Regions from separate parts of the Paenibacillus sp. NPDC058367 genome, predicted to be linked through region 2. Evidence: riboswitches for the same ligand, from Rfam matches in the RefSeq annotation. Region 2 holds a riboswitch; each other region holds the start of a gene.
The links. A riboswitch is a leader RNA that binds a small molecule or an ion and turns the genes downstream of it on or off. The one in region 2 is predicted to bind cyclic di-GMP.

Region 1 (3,143 bases), on a different contig from region 2:
TTAAGAAGGCTTTAAATTGTTCAGGATCTGTAGTCCTGGTCATCATAGGGATCTTGGTAAGCCCCTCGAACCGGATCATAGGTGCTTTACCTTGTTCCTCTGCTGTATATGGATTGACGATATACACTGTACCGCCTTTAGTCACTTCATGTGCATAATAACTATTCGTAGCAAATTCAGGAACGGTTATAATATTCTTACCTGGACGCAATTGCACACCTCTAGCCCAAACATTCCAAGCCGCCTCTTGTTGAGAAAAGACTAAAGAAGGTAGTTTATCGCTCGAAGCTGCGTCCACATAAACGTTGATCGTATCTCCAGGCATTGCAACGAGACCTGTAGGCTGGTTGTTCGTACCGAAACCAATTCTCAGGTTTTCCTGCGCATGCTTTTTCATATCTCCACGTTGTTCCGCCTCAATGATGGTGCCTTCAGTTTGAACTTCACCATTCACTAGCTTCTTAGCTAAATCCAAAGAATCTTTCAGGATTGGATAGAGCGGATGTACTTTTGCCGCTTCTTCTAATTCATTGATTGCGTTGGCGCTATTATAAGCAGGAACAACCGCACTCATCGTGCCATCTGTGAAAATACCATTTACAGCTTCGCTTACTTTATCTTCTGTATAAAATCTAAATTCAGCCGCAAAAGGTCTGTTGATATTGGCTTTTGTGAACTTGAATTTCAATCTTTTAAACTTCGTAGGTTCGAATTTAAACTCCAGAAAATCATTCGTACTAGTCGCGGTTCCGCTAGATACGAGCTGGAAGGTTTCTCCCTTACTTGTTTCTGATGCATAAATTTCAAAAGCCTCTGGGAAGCCTTTGCGGTTATCTCTAGCCAGGAAAGCCAATCTATCTAGTACTTTCGCTTGCGCTAATTCAAACACGACTTCATTCGTGAAGCTGTCATCATTGTTCTTGTTCGTTTCCCAGTGTGTATTCGGCTGGTCATCGAGCATGTATTCCGGTTTCGTACCTGGATAGCTTCCACCGTTCACCGTTACTTTTGATACATTAGAGTTGGGCATTCTATAAGCTTCGCTATAGGCATTTTCGTATGCTGTACCATAGCCTTTTAGCTTCGAAACCTTAGCCGCTGTTGCCTCTATTTGATGATTCTCCAGAAGTACTTTTGCATTCTCTATATCTGCTTGAAACTGCACGTACAGTGGATGTGTCTGTACTTCTTGTTCTAAAGCCGTTAATTTCTCCACCGTATTAAATGCTGTGCTAACTTGACTCAAGGTATCATCTGTAAATAAATTTTTCATTTTAGCGGATACGGTATCTTCTTTGTAAAAAGAAAACTCAGCTGCACTCGCCCAATCTTGGTTAGCTTTTTTGAAGACAAATTTAAGTCTCTTGAAGGCTGTGGGTGCAAACTGAATCTCTACTACGTCACCTGCTCCGCCTTTATATTCTCCAGAGGATACTAGCGTATAATCGCCTGCATCCGTAGTTGAGCCATAAATATCAAATTCCTGAGCAAACCCCTTCCCCTTTGCACTGGATTGTCTTGCAGCGTATACGATTCTATTTAATTCAGTGGACTCATTGAAAACAAAGACAACCTCATTCGTGAACGTTGAACTGTTCGGTTTGCCCGTTTCCCAATGCGTACTCATATCGCCATCCATAGCCTTAGCTATAGGTGAACCTGAGTAGTTGCCACCGTTATTGGTAATGGATTTAATATTCGCAGGATTCATTCTAAAAACATCATTATAAGCGCTTAGGATAGCCTTGCCGTAGAGATCAAACGGAATAACTGACGCATTGCTGAATAGGTCAGCCTTGCTTTGTACTACAGTGTTCACTACACTTACCTTGCTTACATCACTTGCTAAAGCATAACCTGCCTCACTCGAAAAACTAGCTAACATGGCTGCTGATGTAGCGATCGCAATCATTTTTTTCATCTTTTCTACCCCCCAGATGTAATATGAATCTCTTCCGTGCCTAAAAATAGGCACAAAAAAAACTACCCCAAAAGAGTAGCTTGATTGCGTATAAAGTCGCATAAAAACTAAGACTTAATTTTTATTAAACTTTAACAAAAAGCGTAATACACTCTTTGGCAGCTGGCTGACAATAGTTATGATAACCTTAGTCCCTATAGCTTTGCGTCCCTACATTTCCATAGGTTTGCCTATGAAGTTTCGAATACATTACAAAGAGTAACATAACGCTACATCTGATCGCATGATTAATTGGTATGAAATCCGAATAGGTAATTGCAATTACTTTTTCTATCGTGATAGATATTCTTTATCGAGTATCCCGGAAGAGAGAGGACACTTTAGGACTGGAGGTCTACTTAACTCCCCGCACCAAACAAACGCCGGAACCAATTCCACACATCGCCCGTGATGGGAATTAACCCGAAGCCATGCTCGCCAACTGCGATTAGACCATATGCCCATTGGCCAATAGCTACTGCTCCCCCAGCAATCCGTCCTATGGCTACCGCCCCAAATGCCGTATCACCTATGGCGACAGCCCCCAACGCTTTTTCGGCTATCGCGATCGCGCCTACAGCCACTCCTGCAATAGCAATCGCCCCAGCTGCGAAGCCAAGCCAGCTAATGGCTATCGCTCCAAGGGCTAACCACATTCCTAGTGATATTGCACCCACGGATAGAACCCCTACGCTTATCGCACCTATGGAAATCAAGCCTACAGCTACATCTCCAATAGCAATTAATCCAACAGCTGTCTTCACTTGTGGCTTGCTTCCGTGACCATACCCCTGACCTGAGTATCGACCCAAATTGCTGCGAATACTTACCACCGGAAATGATGGAGACGGCCATTGATAATCAATTTCTCGTCCACCTAACCCTCTAGAATCCGCCCAGTGCGTGATGTACTTATGCCATTTCATATCCATCCCGTCCCCCTTCTCAATTACCTTAATTATACAACCCTAGGGGTTGGCTGCACTCAGACTCTGACCTGAAATTCATCTCATCCTCTAGACGGAGTTATACTCATTAGGATCACTGTTTGGGAATAGGATCAGGCTTTCCAAATAAATATCCCTGAAACAACTGATAACCACTCTGCTTAAGCCATTCAAAGTCCTCTCTAAACTCCACACCTTCTGCTAGAGGAACGGATTGGATTTCTAAAGCTTTTTCT
Region 2 (3,143 bases):
GATATACAGGCCTCAGGATCATCAGCATTGACATGGATAATTGGAATTTCATATCCTTTGGCGATGTCACTCGCATAATGCGTTGAACGGGAGTCTTCGCTTTCTGTCGTAAAGCCGATCCGGTTATTAACAATGATATGGATCGTCCCGCCATTCTGATAACCTTGAAGTTTGCCAATATTAAGTGTTTCTGCAACAATCCCTTCACCTGGAAAAGCAGCATCGCCATGCATCAGTACCGCCATAGCTTTACTGGTATCAATCTTCGGCAATCCGGCTGTGCTCCGATCTTCTTGAGCAGCACGAGTGAAGCCTTCCACGACAGGATTGACGAATTCCAAGTGACTTGGGTTATTCGCTAGTGTTATTCTTGTGCGTACGGTTTCTCCTTCACGGACAGCGCGATCTGCACCCAGATGGTATTTCACATCACCCGTCCAGCCATAGTTAATGCCTGTAGAGCCTTCGGAAGGGAAAAGCTCCTTGTTCGGAGAATGATGAAACTCTGAAAATATAATGTCATAAGGTTTGCCCAAAATATGTGCAAGAACGTTGAGGCGACCACGATGCGCCATGCCCATCAGAATATGCTCTGCGCCGTCATGCGCAGCAGCGCGTACGATTTCATCCAGCATCGGTACGAGTGCGTCATTGCCTTCCAAGCTGAAACGCTTCTGACCCACAAAGGTTTTGTGAAGGAAGGTTTCAAATTGCTCTACTTGGATCAGGCGGTTTAGCAGCTCTTTACGTTCTGCATTATTTAAAGGCGCTGGTGAGCTTGTGGATTCTGCCTGTCTGTTCAACCATTTCAGTTCTTGTTCTTCATGCACATGCCCGAATTCATAGGCGATTGTCTTGGTGTAAGCCTGACGCATACGCTGAACTGCATCCCATCCGGTATGCACATCATTCGGCGCATTCTCCCAAATGAGCGTGGCAGGTAGTGCGAGCAGATCCTCACGAGTCAGCTCATAGGTTTCGAGTTCAAGATATTTAGCCATGGGATTGTGATCGCGCTCAAGCGGATCAATATCAGCGGCCATATGGCCATATATACGAATATTAGCGATTAGCTTGGAAGCTCTTACTGCCTTTCTAAGCCATTCGGTGTCTCCCGAAATGCGAGGCTGTGGAGCCGGTTCGCTATCCGGTGTTAGGGGTGGGGGACCCGAATTTGTAAAAAGCTCGCGATAATTATTCTCTACGGTGGAAGGATCTTTCACAAACTGTTCATATCTTTCTTGAATGTAGCCTAAATTGGGTCCGTAATACTTACTCCAAATGGATTCGTTATAGGGCTCTTTGGCTGCCATGAATACATCCTCCTTAACGGATGAACTCCATACGTGACATTTTGTGTCAACGCTTACTGGAGCTGTGATGATTGCGGTTTCATTTCTCATCTTATTGTGCTACTTTCCACACGTGTAATCAATTCATTCTTTCGTCCAATACGTTCGCAAAATGGTATGGGTTAGCTTGTTCTAATGAAAAGAACGCTGTTTCTTCTCATTACCCATTCCTAAGGCCCACTAAAATGATTCTAATATCCTTATTTTTAACTAATAGGGAAGGAAGTATCATTATATTGGCTTAATTAATTTTATGAATGGGACGAGTATCGTGTTAATAGGACAAGATATCGCACAAAAGCGCTTCTATTTTTTGTTTTTTAATGGAAAAACTAATCAGAAATCGACACACTTTTCCACTTTAGTATAGTATAATGTTATTGCAGTTAGCGATTTTCATATATTTCAAAGTAGATCCTTTCGTGTAAAGGGTCCAGTAAAAGGTAAACCTGCCGAAAGACAGGGGCACAAAGTCGCGGGTCTAAGGTAGAAATACTATGACAGCCGGATTGCCTGGGGACGTAAAATCTTAGGAGGAGATTTTTTGGACAAGTCCAACCAGGGAAGCAACAGAGAACAGCAGGTCATTGATCTAGACGTTGAGTGGGTACATTTATTATTAGCAGCTAAGAAGGCTGGCATAAAGGCAGATGAAATTCGTCGATTCTTTCATGAGAAGACTGTGCAAGCCGTGCAGTAATACATTTAGTGCGTTATATTTTGAAAAAGGGCCCAGCGATAACTCGCTGGGCCCTTTTTCAAAATATAAGAAAGTATACAAGATAAATAGTCCTTATATTTTACTAGAATATAAAACGCCTTCGCGGTCCATGTTAGGAGGGCGAGGGCGCTTATGTTTAATAGTATGAGTAGAAGAGGATCTTATCAGGTCAGGTGGAATATTAATCCTTCTGATCAAGGCGCCATTTCTGGTAGTCCAGAAACTCCTTGAATTCGCGTTTGCTTATGCCTGAGGCCATAGCTTCCTGCACCAATCGGAACCATTCCGAATCTAAAGGTGACTCCTCAGCATCATTAGGTTCTCCATAGAGCAAAGCGTGGATGGATACCTGAAGCGCATCGGCGATCTTTTCGATAAACTGGATTGAAGGATTGGATTGGATGTTTCTCTCCACATTGCTAAGATACGACTTAGCAACATCCGCTCTGTCCGCAAGCTCAGATAGGGACAATCCCTTTTCTAGGCGGAGATGCTGGATACGTTGGCCCATATTTTGTGACACTATGCTGACGCCCCTCCGTAATTTTTGTTATTAGTATAGCAAATATCATTAAATTCGACAAAGTTTATTGTAAAGAGAAGAGCAGCATCTACTTATCCGCTTTCCGGAATCAGGATCTGCTGCTCTTCGAGTATTATATTAAATTATTCTATTAATCTTAGTAATCTTTTTTAGCACCTTGTTTAGCTACGAAATCCCATGTCAGGGTTATGCTATCGCCTTGGAAAATATTTTGATCTTGGTTATTTTCCACAAATTCAAATTGGACGGAGAAGCTGTCATTGGTGCCGGCTTTAATACCAGATGCTTCGGTGAAGAGTTGATCCCAACCAGTATTTTTTACGAGATCCGGATGTTGAGATTTTAAATCAGCAAGCGTAGTTTGATAGACTACATCTTCAGGAGAAACGACGGTTCCTTTATCGTTATTTCTAAGGAATTTGACCTTAATGAATTGGGCTAAATCCAGGTAGTTGTCACCTTTAGCATCCGTAATTTGAGTGGAAGTGTTCAGAATAATAGATCCGATATCGAGCGAACCATCGTT
Region 3 (3,143 bases), on a different contig from region 2:
CTCATAAAAATGATTAAGTGCCTCTAATCGGTCCTCCCTGTAATTCACTTCGTTCAGCTTGCTAAGCTCTGTGGATAATAACATTATTCGCACTCCCCCTATCAATCATTAAAAAGAATAGTAATTCTCAAAAATGTAAATTTACACCTAACCTATAATACCTTTTCAATATAATAGTTACAACATGATATTTCATACACTATTAAATTAATTCAGATTATTAATCACATAAATAGCATGTACTAAAATCCTAATAATTGGTAGGTCAATTTTATATTTATTTATTTTTTACATATCTCACTTCCTGTTGGCTACTGTCATGAATGGAGCAAAAAGCGCTGTTCTACTGAACAGCGCTTTTTACTCCATATGAAAACGACCTTATTATTCTAGTTCGGCGGGCTTTACAATGGTTGTACCTTTGTTATTCTTGGAATACTTAGCTTCGATTTTCGTGTTGTATGTATCCTTTTCTCCATCACTTATCAGCACATAACTCAGATCGACTGTCAGTTTTTCCGTCTGCCAGGTCTTAGTATTGACGAATAATTTCCACGTTACGCTTTTGGGTTGAACTGTCTCACCATCCCAGAGGTTCTCCTGGTCATAGAGCTTGATTATTCCCTTAGCTGCTGTCGGATCGGTTACCGTGAATTGCAGGACTGTCTGAGCACCAGCAGTGCTGACTTTCATAGATTTTTTATAACTTTTTACCGAATCAAGCATGGAAACAGGATCGTATTGACCTTTGGAGTAAAAAGAATCCCACTCCATCTTCTCCAGTCCAATCCAATACTGCGCATCAGGATCGATTGGCTCACCGTCATCGTCGTAACCTTCATCTTCAGATTCATCGATCAGTTCACTTCCGTCTACAAGATAGTAAAACTCCTTGTCATTGGCATATAGACTGTACGTTGTTTCTAAAAGACTACTATCAACGGTGCCGGCTGCAGCAAAATTCGGCAGTCGATTAATATCCAGCTTCAGTGTGTTAGTGTTGCTGATACGTACCCCACCGCTCTGAATATCCTGTTTTTTGATCACATCTAAGTGAAAATTCTTTATTGCTTTAGAGGCTGCCGTTACTTTGCTAATCATTTGATCCGCGGTTACTGCTGTTGTGGTAGCGGCAGACACGACTTCAGGATTAGACATCCATCTGATCGTTCCGGACAGCAATAAAGCACCTACTGCCAAACTAGTGCCTATTGTTTTGAAAAAACTGTTCATGTACTTCCCCTTTCGGCCCCTTGCGATAATGTAACGCCGTATAGGTCGAAATAATAAAAGAGCTCAAAATTGACTACATATTCTTAGAGCTATCCTTTATGCTTCATAAGACATCCCTATGGCGGCCTGGCGATCATTTCCTTCTGTAGAAAGGCTTTAGACCCATGGCTTTGTGTCATCATCTTTCGATGATTTTACCTTTAAAGCGGACATTCAATTAGTTTTAATTAGCTTACGGACGCATGTCCCACCGCTAATTTTATCATGGTTATAATTACCTGTAAACGACTTATCTTCCATTTCTATTCACCTGTCGATTTACTCGTATCCTTATGTCAACGTAAAAAAAAAAGCATAAAACAGGACTCCAGTCCGCTTTATGCTTTGCATCTAAAATTATTTTACAGGATCAAAAAGATTAGGATAAACAATATTTAACCAGCGCATCACGCACACCATGCTCATTGTTCGAACCCGTAACAGCATTCGCTGCCGCTTTTACCTCTACAGGAGAATTATCCATCGCCACGCCCATCCCCGCATAGGTAAGCATAGAAATATCATTAAAATAATTACCGATTGAGAGGACTTCTTCTTGCGGAATTCCCAGCTTCACAGCGAGATTTCTTAATGCGTTTCCCTTAGAAGATTCGGGATGCATCAAATCAACGAAAAATTCACCACTCCGCAAAATATTGTACTCAGGAGCCCAAGTACGCCATTCACGTTCAGCTTCGTCAAGGATTTCTGGCTGTGTAAATACAGTAAACTTAACAACCGGTTCACGGAAATCTTCCCATGCGGGCAGCGTCGCTGGCACAATACGGAAGTGCTCATACATATAATTAGCTTCTTTAGTCAGATTCTCTACATTATCAACATACATATCAAAAGCAGTATTCACATCATAATGAATATTGTGCTTACGGCAATAGTCAATATAGGGGTCAAGACCACGTGCATCCATACCATATTGATGCAGCACTTCTCGATCTTCCACTCGTACCGTCGCTGCTCCATTGTGACCAAGCACGTAACCAGTCAGCCCCATTTCCTCCATGAAAGGAATCGAGTTCTGTGGACTGCGTCCCGTACACAATACGATTTGACCGCCAAGACGTGTAACCTCAGCAATAGCTTCCTTATTCTCAGAGCTTAAGTGGTGATCATCATTTAATAGCGTACCGTCCACATCTAGTGCAATCAGTTTGTATCTCATACTCCACCATCCTTGTCTTTCTTTTTCTATATATAATTGAACTTGAGGCTTTTTGTGTTAAGTGTCAGTGGCAACTATGGTGAATGTTTGGACTTCCAGCCGCTGTTGTTTCCAGATTTCTTAATTTATACCGTTTAAAAGCGGATGAAATCCGGAAACAAAGGCGGTCGCTATCGCTCTTACAGTTCCAAAATTCCCCTCCGTCTCTCCCTTCTCTTATCCCAAGTTTCCAAATTCAATATATATATCAATTTATATATCATTTTCTCTACTATCCTTCTGACCCATCTGCGCCTAAGAGTGCCAGTTCCTCTAACGTCAGTTCCCGACAAGCTCCAAGCGGCAGACTTTCATCCAGCTTCAATTCTCCCATAGATACACGTTTCAGAAAAGTGACTTTTTTGCCTACCGCCTGAAACATACGCTTCACCTGATGAAATTTCCCCTCAGTGATGATAAGTGAAATATGGGAAATCACTTTGCTGCCGCGCTCTATTCCAAGAATGGTTAAGTGTGCAGGTAAAGTAACGTAGCCATCTTCCAGCTCCACCCCTGCTGCAAAAGCCGCGACATCATCCGCGTCTACATCGCCCTCGATGGTTGCCTCGTACGTTTTCGGGACATGCTTACGTGGCGACAGCAATTCATGGGCAAGCTTCCCATCATTAGTGATCAGCAGCAGCCCCACAGT
Region 4 (3,143 bases), 130 kb from region 2:
TTGGCGTTACTTCCGGCGACGGTGTCGGTGTTGGCGTTACTTCCGGCGTTGGTGTTGGCGTCACGGTCGGCGTTGGTGTTGGTGTTGGCGTCACGGTCGGCGTTGGTGTTGGCGTCACGGTCGGCGTTGGTGTTGGCGTCACGGTCGGCGTTGGTGTTGGTGTCACGGTCGGCGTTGGTGTTGGCGTCACGGTCGGCGTTGGTGTTGGCGTCACGATCGGCGTTGGTGTTGGCGTCACGGTCGGCGTTGGTGTTGGTGTCACGGTCGGCGTTGGTGTTGGTGTCACGGTCGGCGTTGGTGTTGGCGTCACGGTCGGCGTTGGTGTTGGCGTCACGGTCGGCGTTGGTGTTGGTGTCACGATCGGCGTTGGTGTTGGCGTCACGATCGGCGTTGGCTTTGGTGTGTGTGTTGGCTTTGGTGTGTGTGTTGGCTTCGGCGTTTGTGTTGGCTTCGGTGTGTGTGTTGGCTTCGGCGTTGGTGTTGGCTTCGGTGTCGGTGTCACGCACGGCGTAGGCGTCACGGTCGGCGTTGGTGTTACGGTCGGCGTTGGTGTTGGCGTCACGGTCGGCGTCGGTGTTGGTGTCACGGTTGGCGTTGGTGTTGGCGTCACGGTTGGTGTCGGTGTTGGTGTCACGGTCGGCGTCGGTGTTGGCGTCACGGTCGGCGTTGGTGTTGGCGTCACGGTCGGCGTTGGTGTTGGTGTTACGGTTGGTGTCGGTGTTGGTGCCACGGTCGGCGTTGGTGTCGGAGGTGGTTCTTCCCCTCCATATGGATACCAATGCATCTGCACCCCACCAGCAAATCCCTTTGCAATCAGCGTCCCATGCAGTTCACCGGAATTATAAGTTACTTTTGCAAGCGGAGCTAGGATAGTTCCTTCTATTGTTAAACTTCCAATGTCAACAGTGCTAGCTTCATAAAAATTAAATAATACCTTGTTAGGGCTACCTCCCCAGATTTGAAAGCTTGGAATGTTAACTGAACTTCCGCTAACGTTAATGATAACTGTGGCGCTATTTGCAATATTAAACTGTAAGCCATTAGCACCAGCGAAATCGGCAGCACTAAGATTAAGAACGTTAAATGGTTCCGGAGCATCAATCGTTATTTTCCCATATTCCTTTTTGAAAGTTCCTATTGTAGCAAGCGAAGAGAATTCATTAGAACGTCCAATAAGAAATTGCTCTTCAGCATCAAAATCAATAGGAGTCCCTTTTCTCGCTGGTTCTTTAAGATCTACACCGTTGCTGGAAAAAACACCACCATAAACGGATGCTCCATGAACAGTCCCATTAGTAAAACTGATGTCATTACCAGCGATAAGAACATCTCCACCTGGATTATCCTTGGATACGCCGTAATTCTGCAAAGTAATATTACCTTTGGCCGCAAGGCGCCCATGAACCTGATCATTAGATTGTTTGAAATCCCCAAAAATAAAAGTATTAAAATTCCCTGCAATACCTAACACAGGTGTAGGAGTATAGGGAAGCACCTCCCCAGCCGCATTTACCAAATGACCTCCAGAAAGACCACTACCTACCGTCAATATCCCCGCTAATACTAGTGCAAGCAGCGGTTTCATTCTTCTTTTCAAAAAGCACACCTCCTAAATCTATGATTTATATTTAATCAGAATAATTACCAGAAACTCTAAAGGACCTAACAACAAAAAAGACCGCCAAAAAAGAAGTGGAATTCCCTTCTCATGGCAGTCGGACGGTCATAGCGCATTTAAGACACTTTAGACTCCTGGACTTTGCGTCCCACCCTTTCAGGCGGTTTGCTATTATCATGATAATATATGTATTGACTTGCGGATTAGAACTAGCATTTTAAGCATCCTATTAAATAATCGTCTATGACTTTTAATACTTTTGAACTAATAATAGTTTAGCGCTCCATTCCTACAATTGTCAATCAATTCCTTTTGATATTCATACGCGTAAGCAAGCACAAAAAAAGCGCCTAAAGGCGCTTCACACAAAGGTTTTCCTTCAATTTTAAAGTAACTTTATCCAACCTAATATCGATATCCATAATGGAATACTTAGAATCAAACCAAATACCATTCCACGGTGGAGACTTCCTTCCTCTTTCATCCTAATTCTCCCTTTATATAAGTCTGAAGCATTATTTTTTATTATTACAATTTTAATATATTTTATTCTTTCTAATTTAGTTGTGAATTCAATCACATTGGACTATCTGTTTAGAAATACCATTGATTATTTTTGGAATATCGGGGTAGAATACGAATATACGTTCCCATTAGAGGTGATGAGATTCATGAATAGAGCTGAAAGCAGGGACAACATGCTGGTCAAATCTTATTTATTGCTTCCGATGATTTTATCAGCTTTCGAACGGGACTCCGCCATTCTATCTGCACATTTACGAACACCTACCCCCTATCTGGAGGTTCTTGAAACAGCCGCAGCAGTTGCTACAACAGATCTAAGAGATGTTCGTTCAGAGATGAGAAAACGGGGAATCAAGGTTTATGAGCAGAACAGACTTAACACGGGGATAGAAGCCAAATTTATATGTCGTGGATACCATGAACGAATGCTGTTGTTAAACGACATCGTCGCTGCCCAAGCTGCCATTCATATGCGCAGATATCTCGGTCTGGATATTTCATCTTTTAAGAGCTATGAAGAGCAGTATCAGATTAAGTGAAGTAGCGAAGAAGCTGCCCCCCTCCCTCATTTAATTAGCGAACAAAAAAATAGGCCTTACCATGGGAGTTGGCAAGACCTGAGAGATTTATACCACAAAACACTGGGGGGTGTTTGGTGTCTTCAATATATACCTTGAACCTGAAAATAAGATGATGCTCACATGAAAATTACATTAAAAACTTCAATTCGTCGCTTAGGCTATCCGCTTGGCACTTTTGATTTCCAACCAAAGAGGCCCGCTTCGCCGACAGAGAAAATCGACCGATTGATAGTTAGCCACGAGTGCTTTGAACAAATTGTTTCAAAATGATATAGTGAATTCGTTCTCACAGGATGACTTGATAGCAGGTTGTAAAACATAATAAAGTCGGGACCTGAGTACGGAGCGACAACAGGCGTTTGCCTTTTCGTTGAATATTTTCTGAAGGAGGGTAATAGCCCATGAGTGATGAAATCTGT

Region 1: linked by a shared signal. The riboswitch ahead of ACFWMP_RS21515 (NPCBM/NEW2 domain-containing protein) and the one ahead of ACFWMP_RS24440 (anti-repressor SinI family protein) in region 2 are both predicted to bind cyclic di-GMP.
Region 3: linked by a shared signal. The riboswitch ahead of ACFWMP_RS04260 (DUF6612 family protein) and the one ahead of ACFWMP_RS24440 (anti-repressor SinI family protein) in region 2 are both predicted to bind cyclic di-GMP.
Region 4: linked by a shared signal. The riboswitch ahead of ACFWMP_RS25020 (choice-of-anchor A family protein) and the one ahead of ACFWMP_RS24440 (anti-repressor SinI family protein) in region 2 are both predicted to bind cyclic di-GMP.

What each region holds. Positions count from the first base shown of each region.
Region 1 is NZ_JBHXIZ010000004.1:177,014-180,156, reverse strand. Features, by position in the region: gene ACFWMP_RS21515 (NPCBM/NEW2 domain-containing protein) at 1-1,921, opposite strand, end outside; cyclic di-GMP riboswitch class I at 2,076-2,162, opposite strand; gene ACFWMP_RS21510 (hypothetical protein) at 2,320-2,886, opposite strand; gene ACFWMP_RS21505 (EAL domain-containing protein) at 3,002-3,143, opposite strand, start outside.
Region 2 is NZ_JBHXIZ010000005.1:257,791-260,933, forward strand. Features, by position in the region: gene ACFWMP_RS24435 (2-oxoglutarate dehydrogenase E1 component) at 1-1,313, opposite strand, end outside; cyclic di-GMP riboswitch class I at 1,785-1,869, shown strand; gene ACFWMP_RS24440 (anti-repressor SinI family protein) at 1,897-2,052, shown strand; gene ACFWMP_RS24445 (helix-turn-helix domain-containing protein) at 2,255-2,584, opposite strand; gene ACFWMP_RS24450 (TasA family protein) at 2,754-3,143, opposite strand, start outside.
Region 3 is NZ_JBHXIZ010000001.1:922,533-925,675, forward strand. Features, by position in the region: gene ACFWMP_RS04255 (serine hydrolase domain-containing protein) at 1-84, opposite strand, end outside; gene ACFWMP_RS04260 (DUF6612 family protein) at 385-1,233, opposite strand; cyclic di-GMP riboswitch class I at 1,351-1,442, opposite strand; gene ACFWMP_RS04265 (Cof-type HAD-IIB family hydrolase) at 1,652-2,452, opposite strand; gene ACFWMP_RS04270 (pseudouridine synthase) at 2,724-3,143, opposite strand, start outside.
Region 4 is NZ_JBHXIZ010000005.1:385,734-388,876, reverse strand. Features, by position in the region: gene ACFWMP_RS25020 (choice-of-anchor A family protein) at 1-1,597, opposite strand, end outside; cyclic di-GMP riboswitch class I at 1,708-1,798, opposite strand; gene ACFWMP_RS25015 (YhjD family protein) at 2,290-2,682, shown strand; gene ACFWMP_RS25010 (winged helix-turn-helix transcriptional regulator) at 3,126-3,143, shown strand, end outside.